DNA from 3 places in the Oceanotoga teriensis genome. Region 2 is predicted to be linked to each of the others. Evidence: riboswitches for the same ligand, from Rfam matches in the RefSeq annotation. Region 2 holds a riboswitch; each other region holds the start of a gene.

Evidence for each region. A riboswitch is a leader RNA that binds a small molecule or an ion and turns the genes downstream of it on or off. The one in region 2 is predicted to bind cobalamin.
Region 1: linked by a shared signal. The riboswitch ahead of C7380_RS01175 (precorrin-8X methylmutase) and the one ahead of C7380_RS11150 (ABC transporter substrate-binding protein) in region 2 are both predicted to bind cobalamin.
Region 3: linked by a shared signal. The riboswitch ahead of C7380_RS07045 (energy-coupling factor ABC transporter permease) and the one ahead of C7380_RS11150 (ABC transporter substrate-binding protein) in region 2 are both predicted to bind cobalamin.

Annotation. Positions count from the first base shown of each region.
Region 1 is NZ_QGGI01000001.1:231,087-234,304, reverse strand. Features, by position in the region: gene cbiD (cobalt-precorrin-5B (C(1))-methyltransferase CbiD) at 1-892, opposite strand, end outside; gene C7380_RS01175 (precorrin-8X methylmutase) at 894-1,493, opposite strand; cobalamin riboswitch at 1,548-1,717, opposite strand; gene C7380_RS01170 (cob(I)yrinic acid a,c-diamide adenosyltransferase) at 1,726-2,238, opposite strand; gene C7380_RS01165 (metal-dependent transcriptional regulator) at 2,435-3,097, shown strand; gene C7380_RS01160 (metal-dependent transcriptional regulator) at 3,183-3,218, shown strand, end outside.
Region 2 is NZ_QGGI01000019.1:15,746-18,963, reverse strand. Features, by position in the region: gene C7380_RS11155 (FecCD family ABC transporter permease) at 1-265, opposite strand, end outside; gene C7380_RS11150 (ABC transporter substrate-binding protein) at 262-1,197, opposite strand; cobalamin riboswitch at 1,319-1,449, opposite strand; gene C7380_RS11145 (mechanosensitive ion channel family protein) at 1,542-2,354, opposite strand; gene C7380_RS11140 (glycoside hydrolase family 65 protein) at 2,422-3,218, opposite strand, start outside.
Region 3 is NZ_QGGI01000008.1:85,868-89,085, reverse strand. Features, by position in the region: gene C7380_RS07060 (energy-coupling factor ABC transporter ATP-binding protein) at 1-281, opposite strand, end outside; gene cbiQ (cobalt ECF transporter T component CbiQ) at 278-1,003, opposite strand; gene C7380_RS07050 (energy-coupling factor ABC transporter substrate-binding protein) at 990-1,274, opposite strand; gene C7380_RS07045 (energy-coupling factor ABC transporter permease) at 1,261-1,977, opposite strand; cobalamin riboswitch at 2,085-2,257, opposite strand; gene C7380_RS07040 (class I SAM-dependent methyltransferase) at 2,357-3,112, shown strand.

The DNA of each region.
Region 1 (3,218 bases), on a different contig from region 2:
TGTCAATGACCTCTTTGTCATATTTTTCAGTAAACAAAATATATAAAAGGGCTAATAATTCATTTTTTGAATCTGTATACCTACTGTCTGTATTAAGATTTAAACCGGCAAGTTTTATTAATTTTTGAAAACTACCAAGTATATGTATTTTTTTAATACCCATTTCCAATGATTTTTCTATAGAATAACCGATATGATTTCCACATAATATATAATCCTCTTTAAAAAAAGAATATTTTTTATATATTGAAAGCCCTTTTCCACCTAATAATAAAGTAATTGTATCGAATTGTTTTGAAACAATGCTAATATGAGGGATCAAAGATTCTTTCCATGCGTTTTCATTCATAGGTTCAACAATTCCAGTAGTTCCTAAAATGGATATTCCATCAATTATGCCAAGATTTTCGTTTAAGGTTTTTTTTGCGAGAATCTCACCATTTTTTACATTTACTATAACTCTGCCATTCTTAATATTCTCTTCATTTAAAACTTTTTTCATCATCTCACGAGGAATTGGATTAATAGCAAATTCTCCTTTGCTTATATCGAGTCCATCTTTGGTGATCTTTCCTACTCCTTCATAAGAATCAAAAATTATATTATTTAAATTTTCATATTTAAAGGAACAATAAATCAAACATTGATTTGTTATATCGGCATCATCACCGGCATCTTTCTTTACAAAAGCATATTTTAAACCTGAAATAATTTCATATTTATATATTGGAATATTTATTAATTCTCCATTAGGTAATTCTATATTTACATTGTCTGGTTTTATATTATACTTATTAAAAAGAACAGAGGCTTTTAAAGCCGCAGTGGCTGCAGTGCCAGTTGTGAAACCACGTTTTAATTTTTTACCATTTACATTTACATACCATTCCATTTTATAAAGACCTTATTAAAGCATTAAAAATGGCTACAGCTATTGTAGAACCACCCATATTTCCTGGTAATGTAATAAAACTGTGTTGTGATTTCATTAAAGCTTCTTTGCTTTCTGCCGCTCCTACAAAGCCTACTGGAACTCCAATAATAAAAAGTTTCTTTTTGGATTCAAGCAACTTAAAAAGTGCAGTAGGTGCATTTCCAACAATAAAAATACCATCTTCCATTTCAAGTGCTTTCTCCATAGATAAATAGGCTCTCGATATGCCAGTTAATTTAGATTTCTTCGATATAGCTTCATCGCTAATAAAACAGTCTATATTTAAATTTTTTACAAAATTCTTTGATAAACCGCTTTTTATCATATTTACATCTGTGTAAATTTTCTTATTTTGAATTTTTCTTTTAAAAAAATCAAAATAATCTTCAGAAAAATAAAGCTTGTTCCACATATCAAGATTTCCTGTGGTGTGAATGACCCTTTTTATTACATTTGATTTTATAGGGTCTACATCGTTTAGTTTTTCTCCTAAAGCTTCTGTAATTATTTCAAAGCTTCTTTTTTCGATATTTTTAGGATTTACAATATAGTTATGCATTTGTATACCAACTCCCATAACAAAAATCCTTGCTTTTCACACCAAGAAAAAGCAAAGTTACGAACTTAAAAGGTAGGTCTCCCGACTTACAGATCATTTTACTAATCAAGCCTTCCCAGTTAAAAACCAGTGGCATTTATGATTTTCATCCCTGCATACGGTGGCTGGGCCGCTTAGGATTTTCACCTAATTCCCTGTTATACACCTTAAAAGTTTATATATTAAATTTTACCTATTTATCTATACCTTTTCTGGATAAAACACCTTTTGAATAATAATGTTTTATCTCTTTCATTTCAGTTACAAGATCGGCTCTTTCTATTATTTTTTCATCAGCCCATCTTCCAGTCAAAATTATTTCTGTTTTTCCATTACTATTTATAGCATCTAAAACTTCTTCGGCTGTTAAAAGATTAAATTTAATAGCGATATTTATTTCATCCATGACTATTAAATCATATTTTTGAGAAATAATTTTTTCTTTTACATCGGCAAGTGCTTTTTTTGCAGCGTTTATATCTTTTGTTTCTGGAGATCTTCTTATAAAAAAGCCTTCTCCATACTGTACAATATCAATATTATCAAAATAATTAGAAATTGACAACTCTGATGAGTCCCTATTTTTTACAAATTGAGCTACAAAAACTTCTTTATTCGATAAAATGCTTCTCAATACAACACCAAAAGCAGCTGTAGTCTTTCCTTTTCCATTGCCGGTATAAACATGAATCATTCCATTTTTCATAATTATACCCCCAATATATTAATAATTTAAGCTATAAAATAATACCAAAAAGTTAATAATTTGTCAAAGGGGAAAAATATTTTTTGATATAATTAATTTATGTAAAAAAATGAATTCATTTTTTAATATAAGCTTGACTTATACAAATATATATGGTAGAATTAAGTAGGAAAAACTACAATAGGAAGTGATTTATATGGAATTATCAGAGAGTCTTGAAAATTATTTGCTTGCTATATATGAAGCACAACTTGAAAACAACATTGCAAGAGTTAAAGACATTACAGAATTGATGTCTGTAAAACATACTTCTGCCATAGACGCAATAAAAAAATTAAAAAGTATTTCTTTTGTTACTTATGAAAAAAGAGGTTATGTAAAATTAACTCAACCCGGAATAATAGAAGCTCAAAAAATATATAAAAACAGAATGACTATAAGAAGTTTCTTGATGAATGTTTTGGACATATCCCCTTTTGAAGCAGAAGAATTATCATGTAAAATGGAACATATAAAGTCTGAAAAGCTCATTCAATCTATGGATATTCTAAGAAATTTTATAGAAAGCAATACAGAAATAAAAAATAAATATAAGCAGTATATTACTAATTATAAAGATAAATCAAGCACTTTTGAAAAAACTTTAAAAGATTTAAAAGTTGGAGAAAAAGCAAAAGTTCTTGAAGTTAGAGGTAATGAGGCAATAAAAAGACGATTAATGGTAATGGGAATAACCTCTGGAATAGACGTAGAATTATTGAGAAAAGCCCCCTTAGGAGATCCGATTGAAGTACTTATAAGAGGCTATAATGTTGCAATAAGAAAAACCGAAGCTGAAAATATTATTTTAGAAAAATAGACTGAAAAGTCTATTTTTTTATTGACAAAGTAAATTAAAGGTGGTAAAATAATGTAGAACTAACTACAAAAGGAAGATTAAATTGATGACTGAAAATCTTGAACATTATTTAATAGCTATA
Region 2 (3,218 bases):
AAACGCCAACAAATGAAAGAGTTGCTCCCGTTATAAAAGCCATTAAAATTCTTGGGAGTCTTAGATTCCAAACTATTGTTTCTATAGATTTTGCCCATTGTATTTGAAATATCTCTTTGTTAAAAGTATTATTTATTATTATTTTCCAAACATCTAAAGGATTTATTTTTACTGGACCTATAGTTATTGTTATGATTATTGATAATATGATTATTAAAATTAATGCCATTATGGAAAATAAAAAAGTGCTATTTTTTATTTTCATTTTTTAAAAATCTCTGGATAGAAGCCTTTTGTCATAGTTGTTATAGCATTAATATTTCTTATTCCAGGAGATAAATCGGCTAAACCTATTTTTACAAATTTATTGTTTTTTACTGCATTTAAATCTTTTGTTGCAGGATTTTCTTTTAAGAATTGTACTTTTTGTTCATAGGTTGTACTTCCGTAGTCAACTATTAATACTATATCTGGATTTGATTGAGCTACTTTTTCCCAAGATACATTTGCATATGCTTTTTGTATATTACCAAATATATTTATACCTCCGGCTTCTTGTATTAAAGAACCACCAAGACCAGAACACACTACAAAGGCTGAATCTTTTCCAGAGTCATATGCCAATACTTTTACTTTTTTTACATTTGATGGAACTTTTTTTCTTACATCATTTATTTCATTTTGCATACTTTTTACGAGTTTTTGAGCTCTATCTTCTATATCAAATATTTTTCCTATTGTTATAAAGTCTTCGTATACTGTTTCTAATGTTGCATCTGGTTCTACTGATTTTATTATTAATGGTTTTATATCCATTTGAATGAGTGTTTCCACTGATCCTACATTTTTATCTGTTAAAGCTGAATGCCATCCAGTAACAAAATCTGGATTTACAGATAAGAATATTTCTTTTGAAGGGTATCTATCAGAAAGTATTGGTATTTTGTCATAGGCTGTTTTTAATTCTGGTAATATTTCATTGTCTGCCCATGCAGTTCCGGCCATTTTTTCTTCAAGATTTAAAGCAAGAAACATTTCTGTTGTGAAATGTGAAAGAGTTACAGCACGTTCTGGAGATTTTGTATAAGTTATTTCATAATCTTTTCCTTGATGAGTAAAATTGACTGTGACTGGTTCATAAGCTAATACTAAAATTGAAAATAATAAACAAAAAATTAGACTTAAAGTTTTTTTCATATAACACCTCTCATAATATTTTTAGCATAAAAATAAAAAAACACCTTCAAGAAGAGGTGTAGGGACATTAAATAATCTTATTAAATTAATAATGTCACTCATACCATCCTCGTGATATAAGTAATATTGTTTATTTTTGGCTGGTAATCTGACTTAGGCTTTATGCCATTACAGTAGCGGGACTGTGTCGGATTTTCACCGAGCTTCCCCATTTGAAAAACAAATAGTTTTACCAAAAATAAGTGTTTATTAACTTTTATGCATAGATTATTATATCAAATTTATAGTTAATAAGAAATGTGTTTATTATTAATATTAAAATAATCGGAGAGATAACTCTCCGATTATTGTATATTGCCATCTTTTATATGAAGATCTAATTGATTGAAAGGAATTTCTATATTATTTTCATCAAATTTTGTTTTTATAATTTTTGCTATTTCTGTTGTTGAGGTTATGTAGTTTTCTCTTTCTGCCCAATATCTTATTATGAAGTCTATTGATGAAGAACCATAACCAGTGAATAATATCATAGGTTTATGAGAATCATCTGAATATAATTTTTCATAAGAGTTTACAGATTCTTCGAGGATTTTCATGGCTTTGTTTAAATCTGTATCATAAGCTACTCCAACAGATATTTCATTTCTTCTTATGTTTTCAGGCCAGAAATGTGTAACTGTTGATGACCAAACGGATTTACTTGGTATATTTATTAATTTTCCATCCCATGTTTTTAATATGACATGATTTAATTTTATTTCTGATATAGAACCTGAGTTTCCGTTTATTTCGACTGCTTCACCTTCGATTATTAGTTTGTTTACCATTATTAATATTCCACATATTAAGTTTTCAAAAGGTTCTTTTATAGCAAAACCTATTATTATACTTGATGCACCCAATCCAGCCAATACAGGTGCAAGATTTTTAAATAAAACTGAGACTATTATAAAGATTGCAAGTGTATATAATCCTATATCTAAAAGTGTTTTCATGGTTTTTTTGTACTGAAGATTTATTTTTGAGTTTTTTTCAGATAGTTTCAGCATAGTTTTATATATTATTCCAGAAAGCATTTTTGCCACTATAAATATTATAAAACTTATGCCAATTCTTACAATCCAGCTTATTATTGCTGCGGTTGTTTCATTCATATTAATCCCCTCCTAATAATATATGTTTTTTTATTCATATATATTATATAATAATTTGGGAGATTTTTTAATTTAAATAAAATTTATTTGTACCTTTTTTTAATTTGTGCGATTTATTTTTAATTTTTATTTCAATTTCTCTTTCGGAATTTATAATTATTGTATTTTCTGTTATGTTTATATTTAATACATTATTTTGCCAATTAATTTTGTAATTTAGGCTTTTCCATTTTTTGGGTATCCATGGATTAAAATTTGGAATATTATTTTTATCTATTGAAAATCCTCCAAATCCATAAACTATACTTTGCCATGAACCACCAGTAGAAGCTGCATGCAATCCAAGTGCTGTGTTTTTTTGATTATCTTGTATATCTGTCATTATGGTTTTTATAAAATAATTATAGGCATTATGTGTATCTCCAATTTTTAAACCCATTATTGAATACATAGATGGACTTAAAGAAGATTTATGCATTGTTCTTTTTTCATAATATTCATAGTTTTTTCTTTTTATTTCTTCTTCGAATTCTTCACCTAAAATTAATAATAACATTATCACATCTGGTTGTTTTATTAATTGTGTTTGATTTAGTTTGTCTAATTCTATGTTTTCTGGCCATAAAGGCATTTCATTTTCATCATATTTTTTTATTTTATAATCTTTTAAATTGAAGTAGCCTTCAAATTGCTCTATTATATCGTTTTTTGAAGATAAAAATATTTTTTTATAAATATTTTTCCAGTTGTTTATGTTTTTTTCTGATATGTTTGTCTTTTTTATCAAATCTTCGTATTTTTTAGGGGATTCTATTTTATATTTTTCTATTATTTCACAACATTTTTTTATATTCCATTTTGCGA
Region 3 (3,218 bases), on a different contig from region 2:
ACTGTATTTGCTATTATTTGTACTTCCGGATCTTGAAAAACCATTCCAATTTTTTGCCTTAATTTTATTAAATCTTTTTTTGAATGATTTATTATATTGTTTTCGAGTATATAAATTCCTTTTTCTGGTTTTAATATTCCATTTAATATTAAGAATAAAGTTGATTTTCCACAGCCGTTTTCTCCAAGAAAGGCTACTTTTTCTCCTTTTTGTATTTTTAGATTTATTTTATTTAAAACTTTTTTATCATATGAAAATTCAATATCTTTTAATTCTATCATATTATCATTCCTAAAGAAATTATTGATATAAACCATATAATTGAATATATATAGTTTTTTTTGTTTATTTTGTATTTTCTTTGCATAAATTGGATTTGATTGCTTATTGATCGACTTTTTAATGCCATATCAGCATTTAAACTATGTCTTAAACTTTTATTGAAAGTTTGCACTATTAAAAGCGAAAGTGAGTTGAAACTTGTCTTATAATTTTTGTAACCTGATCGACTTTTTTGAGAAATGAATATTTCTTGAGAAAATTTTATTAAAAGAAATATATATCTATAGGTTAACATAAATAATTCTCTGAATATTGAAGGCATTTTAAATTTTTCCATTATTATATCCATATCATTCATGGGAGTGCTTATTATAAAAAAATATGTACAACTTATTGCAGAAAAAACCTTTAAAATAAGATTTATAGAGTATTTTAAATTATTTTTTAATATTGATATTTGTTTGAAATCAAAAGATATTATTAAAGGGATGATCGATAAAATAACGAATAAAAATGGTATAGAATAAAGTTTTAAAAGACTTTTTAAATTTAATTTTATTTTTAGAATTAAAATTGAATTCATTACTATAAATATTAATAATGAAATGAAATGTTTATCCATAGTGATTGTTATTATAAGTGTTCCCATGGAGAATAAGAATTTCTCCATGGGATGAGTATTTTTTAATATATTTTCATATGATAGGTTATTTATTATCATTCTTTTTACCCTTGAAATATCCAAGAACATATCCAAGGATTCCAGCACCTATTGCAGCTTGAAGAGAAAATAACAAACTTTCTGTTTCTCCTCCTGGAGGGGCTATTAAATTTTCTGCCCAAGGTTCATAATTTGGATTTATTTGAGCTATTGTTTCTTCTGCTAGACCATCTGCACCACCAAATTCAGAATTTTTTATTGTTATTAATGGAAATATTATTATGAGTGCAACTATTATTAAAAGAAATATATTTTTTTTAATTTTGCTCATTAATAATCACTCCTTTATCTCTTTTTAAAAATCTTTCTGGCAGTGCATTTATTACTACTACAGTTAATAATCCTTCTGCTATTGCAAGAGGTATTTGTGTTACTGCAAATACGGATAAGAATTTTACAAGGCTTGCCCAAAATCCTCCAATTGGATCTGGATGTGCAAGCGCAAGTTGTATAGAGGTTATACAATAAGTTATAAGATCTCCAAGTGCTGCGGCCATAAAAATTGCAAATTTTTGATTTTTCTTTTTTAAAGATTTATATACTAAAAAAGAAATTATAGGACCTACTACAGCCATTGAAAAAGTGTTTGCTCCAAGTGTTGTAAAACCTCCATGGGCTAATAATCCAGCTTGAAATAATAATACTATAAAACCAAGTACAGTCATAACGAAAGGTCCAAATAAAACTGCCCCCAAACCAACTCCAGTAGGATGAGAAGAACTACCAGTGACAGAAGGCATTTTCAATGCAGATAATACAAAAACAAATGCACCAGATAATGCAAGCATTAATTTTGTTTCTGTACTTTCTTTTGTTATTTTACTTATGTCTACTATACCTTTATACATGAAAGGTATTATAACAATCCACCACCCAACAGCCCAACCAACAGGAAGAAATCCTTCCATTATATGCATCGAAAAAGCTAAACTTGAAATGCCTAAAATGGAAAGTGTGATAAAAACTTTTTTCATAAACTTACCCCCTTAAATAAAAAATCCCATAGTAAAAAATACTATGGGTTTATATATTATATATATTTATATATAAAAACTCACAGTATTTGTCCTCCCGAAAAATACTTGTTATATTTTATTGGGTAAGTCTCCTGACTTAGCTTCATCCTTAAATGATCCTTCCCAGAAAAATCCAGTGGTTAATTCATTTTAGTCAGCATCACAGTAGCGGGGGCTGTATGGGATTTACACCCATTTCCTCGTTATGCCTTTTGGCACCCAATAAAGTTATTAAATTTTATAAATGATACCATACATTGAAATAAATGACAAACTTCAAAATTTGATATATGTTATAATTTTTTTATAAAATTCTAAGTTTAAGAGAGGTTGTAAGATGAAATCATGGATTTATTATGATAGGATAGCAAATAAGTATGATACACAGTATGATAATTATTATTGGATGTTGTTTAATGAAATAACTAAAAAGCTTGTAGAAAAATATATAAAAGAAGAATATCATATTCTTGATCTTGGTGCTGGAACTGGTTATTGGACATATTGGTTGTCTGAGAGAGTTGAAAGTGTATATGCTCTTGAACCATCAGAAAAAATGCTTGAAATATGTAAAGATAAGACTAAAAACTTTAAAAACATTAAATATATTAAAGCTTTGGCAGAAGATATGCCTTTTGATGATGAAAGTTTTGATATAATTAATGCACAAGGTGATGTTTTAAGTTATGTTGAAGATCTTGATAAAGTTCTTTTAGAAATAAAAAGAGTTTTAAAAAATGATGGTATTTTGATCGCTTCTGTTGATAGTTTTTATTCTTTTATGTCTCAAATAATTTCTCAAGGGGATTTTTTAGCTTTGAATTATTTATATGATAAAAAGAAAGCTAATATAGGATCTGAAGATGGTATTTTTACGTCAAGGGCTTTTTCAGCGGAAGATATAGAAGAAATATGTAAGAAATATGGTTTTGAAAAGATTGAATTAGCTGGTAAGGTTATTTGTGATGATTGTGATGAAAATATTATTGAAAAGAATTTTGACCAACTTTTAAACAATGAATTGAAGATCTGCCATGATCCATATTTTATAGGTGAAGCAGAACATATTCATTTTGTAATAAGAAAAAAGTAATTTATAATAACTTAAAGATATTAAAAGAAAAATGATAAAAAAAGTATTTAAATACTAATAATACCTTTTTTTTAAAATTGACGTTTATCATATTTTTTGTTATTAT